Peribacillus sp. FSL E2-0218: one gene and its partner. The protein of the gene in region 1 interacts with the protein of each later gene in a pairwise test. Links are inferred from orthologs where the notes say so. Each region holds a gene or a part of one and is shown on either strand. Other genes may lie near its edges. The genes, in order: ezrA and ftsA.

Region 1 (7,091 bases):
ATATTTTACACAAGGAGTATTGTATAATATTCTGCTCGATGAGTCAAGGGTATAGGCGATTAATTAAAGAAGCGGGAAAGTGAACCGAAGAAGATGGAAAGACAAAATATTTAAAAAATACTATTATTAGGGAGGAATTTTTCATAGTGAGCGTTATAATGAAGTAATGAGTATAAAACATAATTACATGGGTGGTTTTCCCTTTTCATTGGGACCCCTAATTATATGTTATTTGCATGGTCTGATCCCGGTTTCTTTGCATCGATTCAACTTTCGGATATGATGAAATCTCAGGTTCTCTTAAAAAAATAGGCTGTAATATAGGGATGATAAAGATGAAGAATAAAACAGCTCAGATATTAAATCAATTAAGGATGCTCTTCTTTCAACATATGCAAAATAGAAAGGGTGAACTTCATGACGCGACGTTTTTGGAGACCTTTTTATTGGATACAAAAGAATTGCTGGAGATGGAAGAGGTCACGTTCTTTAAATTCGATGAGTGGAAGCAGCAATTCTATAAAGAAGCCTCGACTGGAAGCCTTCACGACTATATCATGGAAGCCCCTGTTCAGGAGTATATTCAATTATTATGGAGAGAACAAGTTGGTGATGGGGATGGAATGGTCCGCATGCAAGCGGGAGCCCTGGATATTCATGTCGTCATCCCCCTTTGGGATAACGGGAAGGTGATCGGCGTGACGGCATTTAAAGAACGGGAAGCCAGCGCCCTTTCCAGCCTGACGTTGGAGGAAGGCTCCATCTTTGCTAATGAATTCACGATCATCTTGAAAACCGCTTTATCCATTTCAAAGATATCGGACGATGAAAGGCGGTATAAACAACTTTTCAAGGTTACTGAAAAGTTCCATTCTTCCATGAGCAGGGATGCGGTACTGGGGGAGATCATCGCTACTTTACATACCGTGTATCCGACATTCGAGTATTTCCTGTTACTTTCGCATGATCATGACGGCCATGAAAACTTGCCGATCAAGGAACTCGAATATGATAGTGATAATGTGGCTGCTTTGCAAGCCTATGTATCGGGCAATATGGAATTCGAAGATCAGCCTTCCGAAAATCAATCCATTCTATATGCGCCATTAAAGGGGAAACAGGGAGTCTATGGAGTGCTTCAGGTCATTGCTCCTAAAACCCTCACTTTCCCGAAGCAGGAAATCGAGTTTATCTCATTGCTTGCCAATACGGCCGGGAGCGCCTTGGAGAACGCCCAGCTGTATCAACAATCCAAACGGCTTGTTGCGGACCTGCAGCTAATAAATGAGATATCCCGCCATTTGAATTCCAATCTGCGCCTGGATGAAACGATGGAATATATGAAGCGGCAGATCATCACATCCTTTCATGCGGAACAAGTTGGCTTTTTGACGCTTGATCTGGATGACGCGGGGGCAATCCTCTCTGGCAGCTCGGATTTCTTTGATTCAGAGGGAGCGGGCCTTTATGTCTCATTCCTGATCGATAGGCTCGGGAGTGAGAAGGAATCGCTTTTCATCGGTGATCTAAGGGTACATCGCCCGGAAGCAGAGATACGGTATCGTTCCCTGATGGCCGTACCGATGATGAAAGGGGATGAAGTCAAGGGCTTCGCCGTCATCCTCCATACGGAGGCCTATTTCTTTTCGTTCGAAATGTTCAAGTTGCTGCAATCCCTCATCCATCACTCCAGCATGGCGATGGCCAATTCGATTCTGCGGGAAGAACTTGAAAAAATGGTCATTACCGATCATCTGACACAGCTGTATTCCAGGGGATTCCTTGATGAAAAAATGTCTAGATCGCTTGAAAAGGATGAAGGGGGAGCATTCATCATGATCGATATCGATAACTTCAAAAGGATAAATGATACATACGGTCATCAGGTTGGCGATGAAATTCTGATCCAAGTGGCGCACCTTCTCCAGCATAATATTCGTGATCATGATATAGGGGCAAGGTGGGGCGGGGAAGAGCTTGCTATCTACTTGCCATGTGAATCTTTGGAAACGGGCATTCGAATTGCCGAACGGCTGAAGGATAAAGTGAGGGATATTTCCAATCCGGGTGTAACGATCTCGGCAGGCGTGTCCCATTGGGGGAAAGGGCGTCCTGATAGTGTGAAGGAAATCGTCAAAAGGGCCGATGAAGCGTTATATAGCGCGAAGAATTCTGGCAAGGACCGGGTGCATGTGCATGGAGTCCTGCTATGAAAAAGGGAGCAGCTTGCATGAGCCGCTCCCTTTCATGTTATAAATGCTTGGAAAGGATCTCAGCGAACTTCTCGAGTCCCTGCTGATCGATTTCGTCAAATCTGTTCGTGATCGGGCTGTCGATATCGAGCACACCGATCAAATTGCCTTCCTGCATGAGAGGTATGACAATTTCAGATCGCGATGCTGCATCACAGGCAATATGTCCAGGGAATTGATGGACGTCCTCGATGCGCAAGGTTTTTGCAGTGGCCGCGGATGTCCCGCATACGCCCCTGCCCATTGGGATGCGGACACATGCCGGAAGCCCTTGGAATGGTCCTAAGATCAATTGGTCTTCTTCGTATAGATAGAAGCCGACCCAATTGACTTCATCTAGAAACTGATTCAGTAAAGCCGCCGCATTGCTTAAATTGGCAATCCGGTTCGTTTCATCTTCAACTAAGGCGGAAAGTTGTTTTTGGACCAGTTCATAGTTTTTTTCTTTTTTTCCTTGATACATTTCGACATTAAACAAAAGCGTTCACCTGTCTTCCGCATATTTTTACAGCACATTCTAGCCATGTTGCTTGATTGTTGGGAAATTGTCGAGAACTAACTAAAGGATTCAGCCTCATTCGTGCAGAAATTAGTCCACAAGACTTGTCTCAAAGAAAGCGAGGGATTGCCTGAATGAATCGCCAAACGCCAACGAAACAAGCCATTGTCGAAGCTGCCCTGCATTTATTTCATTTGAAAGGTTACCATGCGACTTCAATCCGGGATATTGCCAATAAAGCGAAAGTGAACGCTGCAAATATTGCCTACTATTTCAAAAATAAGCAGGGGCTGCTGGAATTCTGTTTCACTTCCTATTTAGAAGACTATATCCTGGTCCTTGAGACGAACATGACCCTTCTCGACCTTAAAGGACCGCAGCAGTGCTTGCTGAATCTCGTGAAGGGCATACTCGCCTTCCAGAGGGAAAACTTCCTGGCTGCACGGTTCATCTATGGGGAATCCTCACTCGATTCCAATTTAAACCGGGAAATTCATTCGACTTATTTTACAAAAGAAAAGTCTTATTTTCAATATATTTTGGAACAGGGAATCAAGAACCGGAGCTTCCACTCGGTCTCGATCCCGATGTATTTGCTGCAGCTGAAGGGCCTGCTTACGGCCCCTGTCCTGCATACCCATTATGCGATGGATGTGCTTCATGTGTTTCCGCAGGAAGCCTATTACACGAATATTTATGCGAATGAAGTGGGACGGTTCCTTCAGGATACCCTTTTCATTGCAAAGGACCTCGAGCCACAGTTGGCGGGGCGGGCCTGAAGTTACCCATTGAACTCGGGAATCAATGCCTGGTAGCCCTGCCCCAAATCTTGGGCCTGATGGGCATCGGAACCATAAACGAGCGGAATGCCGAGAGCCATGGCGCGTCTGGCAAACCGTTCCGGCGGATACGGTTCGCCGCATAGCGGTTTAACAAGCCCGGCGCCATTATAATCCAATTGGTAGTTTTCTTTCTTGATCAAATCCAGCACCCTGTATACATGCTCGTCAAAATTCAATGCGGATGGATAGCGCTGCTGGAATTTATGGACCAGGGTGATATGTCCGATCCGTTTCGGCTTATATATGCCTAAATCAGCTTCGATCGATTTTTCTAATGTATCATAGTATTTGGCATATAGCGCTTCGACGGATCCTAGTGTTTTAGCGATCTGACCAAACTCATCTGCACTGAAATCGATGCAGTGCCAATTCTCGTGATTCTTGATGAAGTGGACGGAAAGTATGCTATCGTCCAGGAACTCCCCGGTTTCATCGAGGAATTCCTTTGTTGCTTTCTCATGGCCTTCGATAAAGTCGACTTCCAGTCCGATTTTGATCAAGATTTTGTCTTTATGGCGTTCCTTCAACACGCGGAGCTCCTGAAGGTAATCGAGGAGCAGGGCGGCGTCCATGCCACTGTCTTTTTCAGGTGTCGGGTCATGGAAATCCCTAGGTAAGGGTGCGTGCTCCGTAAATGTGATTTCCTTTAATCCCAGCTCGATTCCCCGCGTAATATATTCATTGAAAGTATCCGTAGAGCCGTGAGGGCAAAACGGAGTATGCACGTGACTATCAGCTTTCAAGGCCATTCCCTCCCAAAAAACAGGTATTTGTAGCAATTTTCTACAAAAAAATCATTTTTCTCATCAAAAATTATTGCTAACATGGTATCATAAAAGCATTAAATTTAACATTTTAAAAATTGATATATAATAGAGCAAGACTGTAAGGACTAGAACAGGGGGCCTAGCATGGAGTACATACTTGGGGTAATTGTATTAATTTTGATTTTCATCATTTGGGGTTATTTTTTCAAAAAGAGATATTTTAAAGAAATCGATCGACTGGAAACCTGGAAAATAAGCATCATGCACCGCCCCGTGCTGGAAGAGCTTTCTAAAGTCAAACAATTGAACATGACTGGTGAAACGGAGGAGATGTTCGAAAACTGGCGTATCGAATGGGACGCGATCATTACGGACCATATGCCGAAAGTCGAAGAGCTTTTATTCGATGCAGAGGAGTTTGTCGATAAGTACCGGTTCAGCCGTTCGAAAGAGGTACAGCACAAAATTACCGTCATGCTGAATGAAATTGAAGAAATGATCAAAAAGATCTTATATGAATTGAATGAACTCGTAGGCAGTGAAGAGAAGAATCGCTTGGAAATCGAGGATATTAAAGAATCCTACCGCCAACTGAAGAAATCATTGCTAGCACATAGACACAATTATGGGAAAGCGGCGGATAAGCTGGAAGGCTCCCTTGATGAAGTATTGCAGGTCCTGCAAAAGTATGAAGAAGAAACGGAAAACGGGAACTACTTGAATGCGAGGGAACTTGTTCTTTCGATAAAGGATAAACTTTCGATCCTGGCCGTCAAAATGGAGATGCTTCCAAAGTTATTGGTTGACAGCCAATCCGAGCTGCACGCCCAAATCAATGAATTAAAGGATGGGTATGAGGAGATGTCGGGACAGGGTTACCTGTTGAGCCATATCCATTTTCAGCAGGAAATATCAAGGCTTGAGGAGGAACTGGCGCTTTATAAAACGCAATTGGAAAATGCCGAAACGGAAACGGTCGAAAAAGGCATCAAAGATATGCATGAAAGCATCGATGTACTGTATGACCTTCTGGAAAAAGAGGTGCTCTCCAAACAGTATATCCTGAAAAATGATGAAGTCCTCAGGAAAACGATAAGTGACCTTGAATATGAAAATGATAAACTTAAAGTCGAAACGATACATGTCCAGCACACCTATCATCTGACTGAAAATGAGCTCGATGCACAGCGGAAAATGGAAAAGCAGATTGCCCAAATTTCGAAACGCCATCAATTGCTTGTTTTGAAGATGGAGGATAATGTGATGGCAAGCTCTTTAATCAGTGAAGAGATGCAGGGGCTTTTAGCACAGCTGAAAGAACTACAGGAGAACCAGAAAGACTTTACCGTTAAATTACAGGCGTTGCGGAAAGATGAAATGGACGCGAGGGATTCATTGGCTGAACTGAAGCGCAAACTGGTCGATACGGGCCGTTTAATTTCCAAAAGCAATATCCCTGGGCTGCCTGAAGAATATAAAGCGGTGCTCCAGGATGCCAAGGAAAGCATCGAGGACGTTCAAAATAAACTGGAAGAAAAGCCTCTTGATATGGCCGCTGTGTATATTTATTTAGAAAAAGCGGTTCAACAGGTGCATAAGGTCTACGAAAAGGCACATGAATTGATCGAGCATATGTATTTGGCCGAAAAGGTAATTCAATTCGGAAACCGTTATCGTAGCAGTCATGATACGGTTGCCGACAGCCTTAGGGAAGCAGAGGCGAAATTCCGCAGCTATGAATATCAAGCTGCATTGGAAACGGCAGCCACGGCGATTGAAAAGGTCGACCCCGGCAGCTTACGGAAAATTGGGGCGAATATCGAAGAAGTCCTATCTTAAAACCCGCCATGGCGGGTTTTTTTATTTGGGACACGATTGGCTATGGCTATGGCAGATTATCCACTTATTGCGTGTTCTTTCAAACCAGGACCATTGATTTACATTCTCTTTCAAATTCAATTATGTTAATATTAGTAGTTGCAACAGCAACGAATAAAATTATATGTAAAAGAATGACCATCATAGATACAAAACATGGAAGGTGAACCCATGATTTATTTTGACAATAGTGCAACAACCAAACCATATCCGGAAGTGATCGAATCATTCATGAAGATATCTTCTGATTATTTCGGCAATCCATCCTCGCTGCACGGGCTTGGGGTCCAAGCCGAAAAACTTCTGGCGGCAGCACGAAAGCAGGTTGCTGATTTATTGAAGGTAAAAGGCTCGGAAATATATTTCACTTCCGGGGGGACCGAAGGGAATAATCTCGCCATTAAAGGTGCAGCCCAATCTCAGATGAAACGGGGCAAACACATCATCACGACGGCGATTGAGCATCCATCTGTCGAAGATGCGTGTCAATCATTGACGAAATTGGGCTTTGAAATCACGATTCTACCTGTTAACGAATACGGGCAGATTGAAATGACTGACCTTAAAGGTGCATTGAGGGACGATACCATATTGGTTTCCGTCATGCATGTCAATAATGAGGTGGGCTCGATACAGCCGATTGCTGAAATAGGGAATTGGCTTAGGCAGTACCCTCAGGTGCTTTTTCATGTCGATAATGTACAGGGAGCAGGCAAGGTTCCTTTATCATTACGCGAAGCCCATGTTGATTTATGCACCTTTTCCGGTCACAAAATCCACGGCTTGAAGGGGACCGGCTTCCTTTACGTTCGTGACGGCGTTCGGATAGACCCGCTGTTTCACGGGGGCAACC
Region 2 (7,044 bases), 2.1 Mb from region 1 along the record:
CGGCGGCTCTCTCGTCATTCTGTTATTTGCGCTTATGCTTTGGAGAGGGATTAGGATAGCGCTTGGGGCACCTGATTTATACGGCAGCCTTGTAGCGGTGGGGATCATTGCCATGGTCGCCATCCAGGTGATGATCAATATCGGGGTCGTGACGGGCTTGATGCCAGTTACCGGCATCACCCTGCCCCTGTTAAGCTACGGTGGTTCATCGCTTACACTCATGTTGATGGCGATTGGGGTACTATTGAACATTAGCCGCTACTCAAGGTTTTAAGAGAATTTCACAAAAAAGGGAGGCCCTGTCACACGCGGGGCTTCCCTTTTTAGGTTGAAAGCCTTTGCAGGAAATGAAGGGTGAAGGAACCTTGGCTTAAATTAGAAATAAATGAAATGCCAATAAAATATTACCATGTATGAATGTTTGCGAATCCACAATAAATATTGGCAATACAGCTTTGTTTAGACTATAGTATAAGAGGGTCAGGCCGCATAGGCGCTTGCTTCTGTTCATTTTATATGCTTTTACATGCAAGATGTCATCATTCTCGGAAAAAACAGTGACCTCATGAAAGAGGAAATGAAAATCATGATTTGGAATTATGGGAACAACAAGGAGGTTTATCATGGATAAAGTGATAAAGCAATTAACTGAAATGAAAATCGGCAAGGTTCTTGAACAAGAACCGCTTGCGAATCATACAACTATGAAAATAGGAGGGCCCGCTGATTTATTCATCGTGCCATCTTCCGTTGAAAATATAGAAAAAACGATGCAGATCATCAAAGAGCATGCCATACCGTGGCGGGCTATTGGCAGGGGCTCCAACCTTCTTGTAAGTGATGGGGGAATTGAGGGTGCCGTGCTTAAATTGGGCAGAGGCCTTGATCATATCGAGATGAATGGAACGGAAATCAAAGCTGGAGCTGGTGTTTCACTTGTCAGCTTGTCTGTTCAGATCAGTAAAAAAGGCTATGCAGGATTGGAATTTGCCAGTGGGATACCAGGTTCCGTCGGCGGAGCTGTCTATATGAATGCCGGTGCACACGGTTCCGATATGAGTGAGATTCTCAAGGAAGCGCATGTTCTGTTTGAGGATGGTTCTTTAGCTTGGCTTTCGAAGGAGGAAATGGAGTTTTCTTATCGAACTTCCGTACTTCAAAAGAAAAGACCTGGTATCGTGTTGGAAGCCGTGTTCCAATTGACCGAGGGAGATAAAACCGAAATCGTTGCAAGAATGCAGGATAACAAAAATTACCGCAAGGATACGCAGCCGTATAACCTGCCATGTGCAGGCAGCATATTCCGGAATCCACTACCGCATCATGCCGGTAAATTAGTGGAAAATGCCGGTCTGAAGGGACACTCGATTGGCGGAGCGCAAATTTCCCCAATGCACGGTAACTTTATCGTCAACACGGGTAATGGGAGTGCAGCGGATGTTCAGGCCTTGATACAGCATGTGAAAGATACTGTATATGATAAATTTGAAGTTGAAATGGAAACAGAAGTCGAAATTATCGGCCGTAAATAATAGGATGCAATATATCCAAATTTTGTGTTATAATGTGTTACCTTTTAAAGTTTCATATAAACGGACTTAGAGTGTGTCGTGATTTCGTATTGTATAAAAACCATCCATTTTTTCAGGAAGAGGTGAAAGGGATGGAAAAGGGGAAAATCGTTTCCATTGAGGACCGCATCCCGAAATTAAAACAATTAAGAAAAAGCAAAGCAAACAAACGGCTGGTTCTGTTGCTTTCCCTTTTCTTCATTCTGGTTGCATGCGTACTATACTTCTTATCCCCGCTAAGCTATGTGAAAACCGTTCAGGTGGAAGGGAATCGATATACCACTTCCAAGCAAATCATTGAATTGAGCAAGGTGAAGAAAGATCGAAGCATTTGGAAGGTCGATACAGGGAAAGCGGCAGCCAATATTAAAAAAAACCAGGAAATAAAAAGTGCCAAGGTAACACCTGTATTTCCTAATTCGATTAAAATTACGGTATCCGAGCATAACAAGATGGCATACCTGTCCAATAATGGGAAGTATGCCCCCATTTTGGAGAACGGGACCGTCCTGGAGGAGTTAGCGACAGGGGAAATTCCAGTATATGCCCCGGTTTTAATTGGTTTCAAAGAGGGTAAAGCATTAAAGTTGCTCTTAGAAGAGCTGGATAAGCTTCCTGTCGAAATTCAAAATGCCATTTCGGAAATCCATTATGCTCCAACCAAAACCGACGCCTACCATATCGTCATGTTCATGAACGATGGGTTCGAAGTGAACGCGACAAGCCGGACGTTATTCGAGAAAATGATCCACTACCCATCAATCGTCAGTCAGTTGGATCCAAAGGTAAAGGGAGTCATCGATCTGGAAGTGGGTTCTTATTTTAAAGCGTATAAAAATGCGGAACAAAAGGAAGACACGAATGAGCAAAATTGATGGCAAACGGGTGGTGCTATCCCTCGTTTGCCTGGTGCTCGGATTTATGATTGCCTTCTCTTACAATCTGGCTAAGGATAATCGGGGAGTAAGTGAGGACAAGGCATGGAATCAAGAATATGAGCTTAGGCAGCAACTGATTGAACAAGAGACCAAGAACCGGGAATTTCAGAAGGAACTGCTTCAAAAGCAGGAAACCGTATCCAGGATAGAAAAAGATCTGGCCCAGGAAAAGCAGCAGTTTTTCAATTTGGCCAAAGATACGGAGAAATACCGGATGTTTCTCGGGAAAGTGAAGGTGACAGGTTCAGGCCTTCAGGTAACCCTTGACGATGGTGCGAATGTGGATCCGGCAGCCAATGTCAATAACTACTTGGTTCATGAACAGCATGTCTTCAAGGTTGTAAATGAATTATACATATCAGGTGCAGAGGCTGTTGCGATCAACGGTCAGAGATTGAACCATGATTCCTATATAATCTGTAATGGACCAGTCATCACAGTCGATGGACACCAGCATCCGGCTCCATTCATCATTACTGCAATCGGGGATCCGGATGTCCTGGGGGCTTCCCTCGACCTTCCTGGAGGCATAAAGGAACAGCTGGTTGACGAAAATATCATCTTTACTATGGAAAAGAAAAAGAATATCATGTTTGACCCCATTATTGGAGGGTGATCAGTTTCCTGGATTCGATGAAAGATTGGTGAGAGACTGGAAATGAAAAAAAAGCTTTCTTTTAGTTTGCTTACTTTGATTGCGGGCTTCATGCTCGCCATCCAATTCAATTTGGTGAATCAACCTGTCGTTTCCGATACAAGGGATATGTGGGAGCTGAAAAATGATTTATTGAAAGAACAGCAAGCACAAGTGGAATTGATAGATGGCATCAGTAAGCTCGAAGGGAAAGTAGCATCCTATGAAACCGAGAGAAATGAAAGCAAGGAAGAATTGCTGCGAAAGACCCTGACTGAATTAAAGACTGAAGCTGGTTTGACCGAAATAAAGGGTAAAGGTGTAATCGTGTCCATTCAACCGATTAAGGAAGGGATTTTACTTGGCAAGCGGATCGAGTATATTTCCCCGGTATTGTTAATCAGGCTCCTTAATGAAATGCATAGGTATGGGGCGGACGACATTTCCATAGCTGGTCAAAGGTACATAACGACATCGGTCATTCGTGATATAAATGGACAGCCGAAAATGGACGGATATCCGTTAACCGATTACCCGGTCGAACTGCTGGTAATGACGGATGATCCAAAGAAATTAAAGCAGCGTATTGAAGGCTCGGAACTAATGGATGATTTTTTCATCGATAACTTCGAATTGCAAATAAAGGTGCCTTCTCGTGAATTGACATTGCCTGCCTACCAAAATGATGTAAAAGTGGAACACATGATGCCCATCATGGATGGGGGGGATTCGTAATGTGGCTTCCAGTTTTTGGTCTCCTGATTGGGGTCACCCTCGGCTTTTTGGTCGATTTGGATATTCCCCATGAATATTCAAATTACCTTTCCATTGCCGTGCTCGCGGCTTTTGATACCTTATTTGGAGGCATCAGGGCCCATTTGCAAGGTCTTTATGATGAAGTCGTATTCGTAACCGGATTCTTCTTTAATATAATTCTTGCCGCAGGTTTGGCTTTTCTAGGTGTACATCTTGGTGTAGACTTATATTTAGCCGCTATCTTCGTATTCGGCGTAAGACTGTTTCAGAATATCGCCATGATCAGAAGAATACTGATTGAAAAATGGTCCGATTCCCGTAAAAAGCAGAAAAAAAATCTATAATTTTAAAGGGAATCACATCTTAAATGACGAATAGTTTATGCAGTATCCAGTTTAGCAGATTTCTCCATTATGACGAGAAGCGAACAATGTGCAGCTTAAAGTGAGAAATCTACGAAATGTACCGCTTATTATGACATTCACGAGTTGGTGAAATCAGTTCAGTTATTCTATAATGAATAGGTCTTTCGATATAAAAATGTTATTCTACTAAAACATGTATAAAACTGAAGGAGGTGCCATGGAGAATGAACAGCAATGAAATATACGTAAGTCTTGACATCGGTACATCCAGTGTAAAAGTTATCATTGGGGAAATGGTCAATGACACATTAAATATAATCGGTGTAGGAAATGTTAAATCAGAAGGGCTCAAAAAGGGCTCGATCGTCGGTATTGATGAAACCGTCCAATCCATCCAAAAGGCTGTCGAGCAAGCAGAACGTATGATAGGGATGGAGATAAAAAACGTAATCGTCGGCATAAGTGCAAATCACGTGACGCTGCAGCCTTGTCATGGGGTAGTAGCGGTATCCAGTGATAATAAAGAAATTACGGAGCATGACGTTTTCCGTGTTAGGGAAGCAGCGGAGTTAATTACGATCCCATCCGACAGGGAGATTATCGACGTGGTGCCCATCCATTACAAAGTTGATGAACTTGATGAGATCAGCGATCCAAGAGGCATGATCGGCGTTCGCTTGGAAATGAGAGGGATCTTAATCACAGGTCTTCGGACAATCTTACATAATACGCTGCGGTGTGTGGAAAGGGCTGGGTTAGAAATAACCGATATCGCCCTGCAGCCATTGGCGGCAGGTTCCCTTGTTTTATCCAAGGATGAAAGAGAACTTGGGGTGGCGCTTGTCGATATTGGCGGGGGTTCCACTACGCTGGCAATATTCGAACAAGGCTATTTACAATATACGTCTGTGATACCTATAGGCGGGGAAACACTTACGAAGGATCTTTCCATCGTTCTTAGGACAACGATGGAGGAGGCTGAGAAAATAAAAGTAAAGCATGGCCATGCCTTTTATGATGACGCGTCCGAAGATGAAGTATTCCAAATACCGATCATCGGCAGCGACCAGCAGCAGCCCTGCAATCAATTAATGCTTTCGGATATCATTGAAGCGAGATTGACCGAAATTTTCGAGTTGATTCAAGATGATTTGAGGAGACTTGGCTTTCAGGATATTCCAGGCGGTTTCGTATTGACCGGTGGCGTTGTCAAAATGCCGGGAGTCCTGGAGCTCGCTCAATATGTGTTCCAAAACCGTGTAAGGACGGCCGAACCGAATTACATCGGTGTCAGGGAACCCCAATATACGACTGCAGTCGGCTTGATTAAACATGCATGCAAGAAAGAGAGAATGCAAAAAAACACCGCTAATAAAACGCCTGTAGCAGCCGGTCAAACGCAAGAAGAGAATGACCAGCGCAGCCAAAAGGTTTCTCAGAAAAACAAAGAGAACGTAGCGGCTAAAAAACAAGGTGAAAAAGGTGAATCTAAATTCAAAAAAATCCTAGGTTACTTTTTTGAATAACAATCATTAAGAATCGGGAATTTCGTCAAAATAGGAGGATTGTCATGTTGGAGTTTGATTCTAATTTAGAACAATTAGCAACGATAAAAGTAATAGGTGTTGGCGGCGGCGGAAACAATGCGGTAAACAGAATGATCGAGCATGGCGTGCAAGGTGTTGAATTCATTTCTGTCAATACTGACGCCCAGGCTCTTAATCTATCAAAAGCTGAAATCAAAATGCAAATCGGCGGAAAGCTTACACGCGGATTGGGTGCTGGAGCCAATCCTGAAGTGGGGAAAAAGGCTGCTGAAGAAAGCAAAGAACAGATCGAAGAAGCGCTTAAGGGTGCCGATATGGTTTTCGTAACCGCTGGAATGGGTGGCGGAACCGGAACGGGAGCTGCTCCTGTCATCGCGGGCATTGCTAAAGATTTAGGCGCGCTTACCGTTGGTGTAGTCACACGTCCATTTACCTTTGAAGGCAGAAAACGGGCAACACAAGCACAAGGCGGCATTTCATCCATGAAGGAATCGGTCGATACACTGATCGTCATACCAAACGACCGTCTCCTTGAAATCGTCGATAAAAGCACTCCGATGCTTGAAGCTTTCCGTGAGGCCGACAATGTACTTCGTCAAGGTGTACAAGGGATTTCAGATTTAATTGCGGTTCCCGGTCTTATTAACCTGGACTTTGCCGATGTTAAGACCATCATGTCCAACAAAGGTTCGGCGCTTATGGGCATCGGGATTTCCTCAGGGGAAAACCGTGCGGCAGAAGCGGCGAAGAAAGCCATTTCCAGCCCGCTACTCGAAACATCGATTGATGGTGCCCAAGGCGTACTGATGAACATCACCGGCGGAACGAACTTAAGCCTCTTCGAAGTTCAGGAAGCAGCCGATATCGTCGCTACTGCATCCGATCAGGACGTAAACATGATTTTTGGTTCAGTCATCAACGAGAACCTTAAAGATGAAATCGTCGTGACGGTAATTGCAACAGGGTTTAACGAAGTGGAAGCTTCCATACGCCCTTCTGGACGTCCAACACTTGGACAGCAGCAGCAATCAAGGCCGCAGACACAGCAAGCGCCACAGACTAATGTGAAGCGTGAAGTGAAGCGGGAAGAAGTCAATGAGCAGCCTTCGCGCAATGCGAACCAAGGCGAAGAGGCTCTGGATATTCCAACTTTTCTCCGTAACCGCAATAGACGCCGTTAATATCACCGGCTAAAAAACCGTTCCCGCTGGGAACGGTTTTTTTTATGGCCCC

The links.
Region 2: the proteins of ezrA (region 1) and ftsA interact in binary tests that used the Bacillus subtilis proteins (3 or more experiments, as listed by UniProt). The link is inferred for Peribacillus sp. FSL E2-0218 from one-to-one orthologs.

Annotation. Positions count from the first base shown.
Region 1 is NZ_CP150304.1:3,698,729-3,705,819, reverse strand. Bases 3,872-6,851 are described here. They hold ezrA (septation ring formation regulator EzrA), read left to right. Parts: upstream 3,872-4,504; coding sequence 4,505-6,199; downstream 6,200-6,851. Other genes in these bases: MHI53_RS17805 (cysteine desulfurase family protein), read left to right, coding at 6,410-6,851; hisJ (histidinol-phosphatase HisJ), read right to left, coding at 3,872-4,336. In the rest of the region: MHI53_RS17830 (diguanylate cyclase), read left to right, coding at 336-2,213; MHI53_RS17825 (GAF domain-containing protein), read right to left, coding at 2,251-2,730; forespore capture DNA-binding protein RefZ, read left to right, coding at 2,886-3,530; more of hisJ, read right to left, coding at 3,533-3,871; more of MHI53_RS17805, read left to right, coding at 6,852-7,091. UniProt on the Bacillus subtilis protein: Negative regulator of FtsZ ring formation; modulates the frequency and position of FtsZ ring formation. Inhibits FtsZ ring formation at polar sites. Interacts either with FtsZ or with one of its binding partners to promote depolymerization.
Region 2 is NZ_CP150304.1:1,619,290-1,626,333, forward strand. The notes cover bases 3,707-6,639. They hold ftsA (cell division protein FtsA), read left to right. Parts: upstream 3,707-4,488; coding sequence 4,489-5,790; downstream 5,791-6,639. Other genes in these bases: MHI53_RS07830 (DUF881 domain-containing protein), read left to right, coding at 3,707-3,878; MHI53_RS07835 (small basic family protein), read left to right, coding at 3,878-4,243; ftsZ (cell division protein FtsZ), read left to right, coding at 5,835-6,639. Also shown: spoVE (stage V sporulation protein E), read left to right, coding at 1-274; murB (UDP-N-acetylmuramate dehydrogenase), read left to right, coding at 624-1,532; MHI53_RS07820 (FtsQ-type POTRA domain-containing protein), read left to right, coding at 1,664-2,446; MHI53_RS07825 (DUF881 domain-containing protein), read left to right, coding at 2,433-3,125; more of MHI53_RS07830, read left to right, coding at 3,168-3,706; more of ftsZ, read left to right, coding at 6,640-6,992. UniProt on the Bacillus subtilis protein: Cell division protein that is required for the assembly of the Z ring. May serve as a membrane anchor for the Z ring. Binds and hydrolyzes ATP. Also involved in sporulation.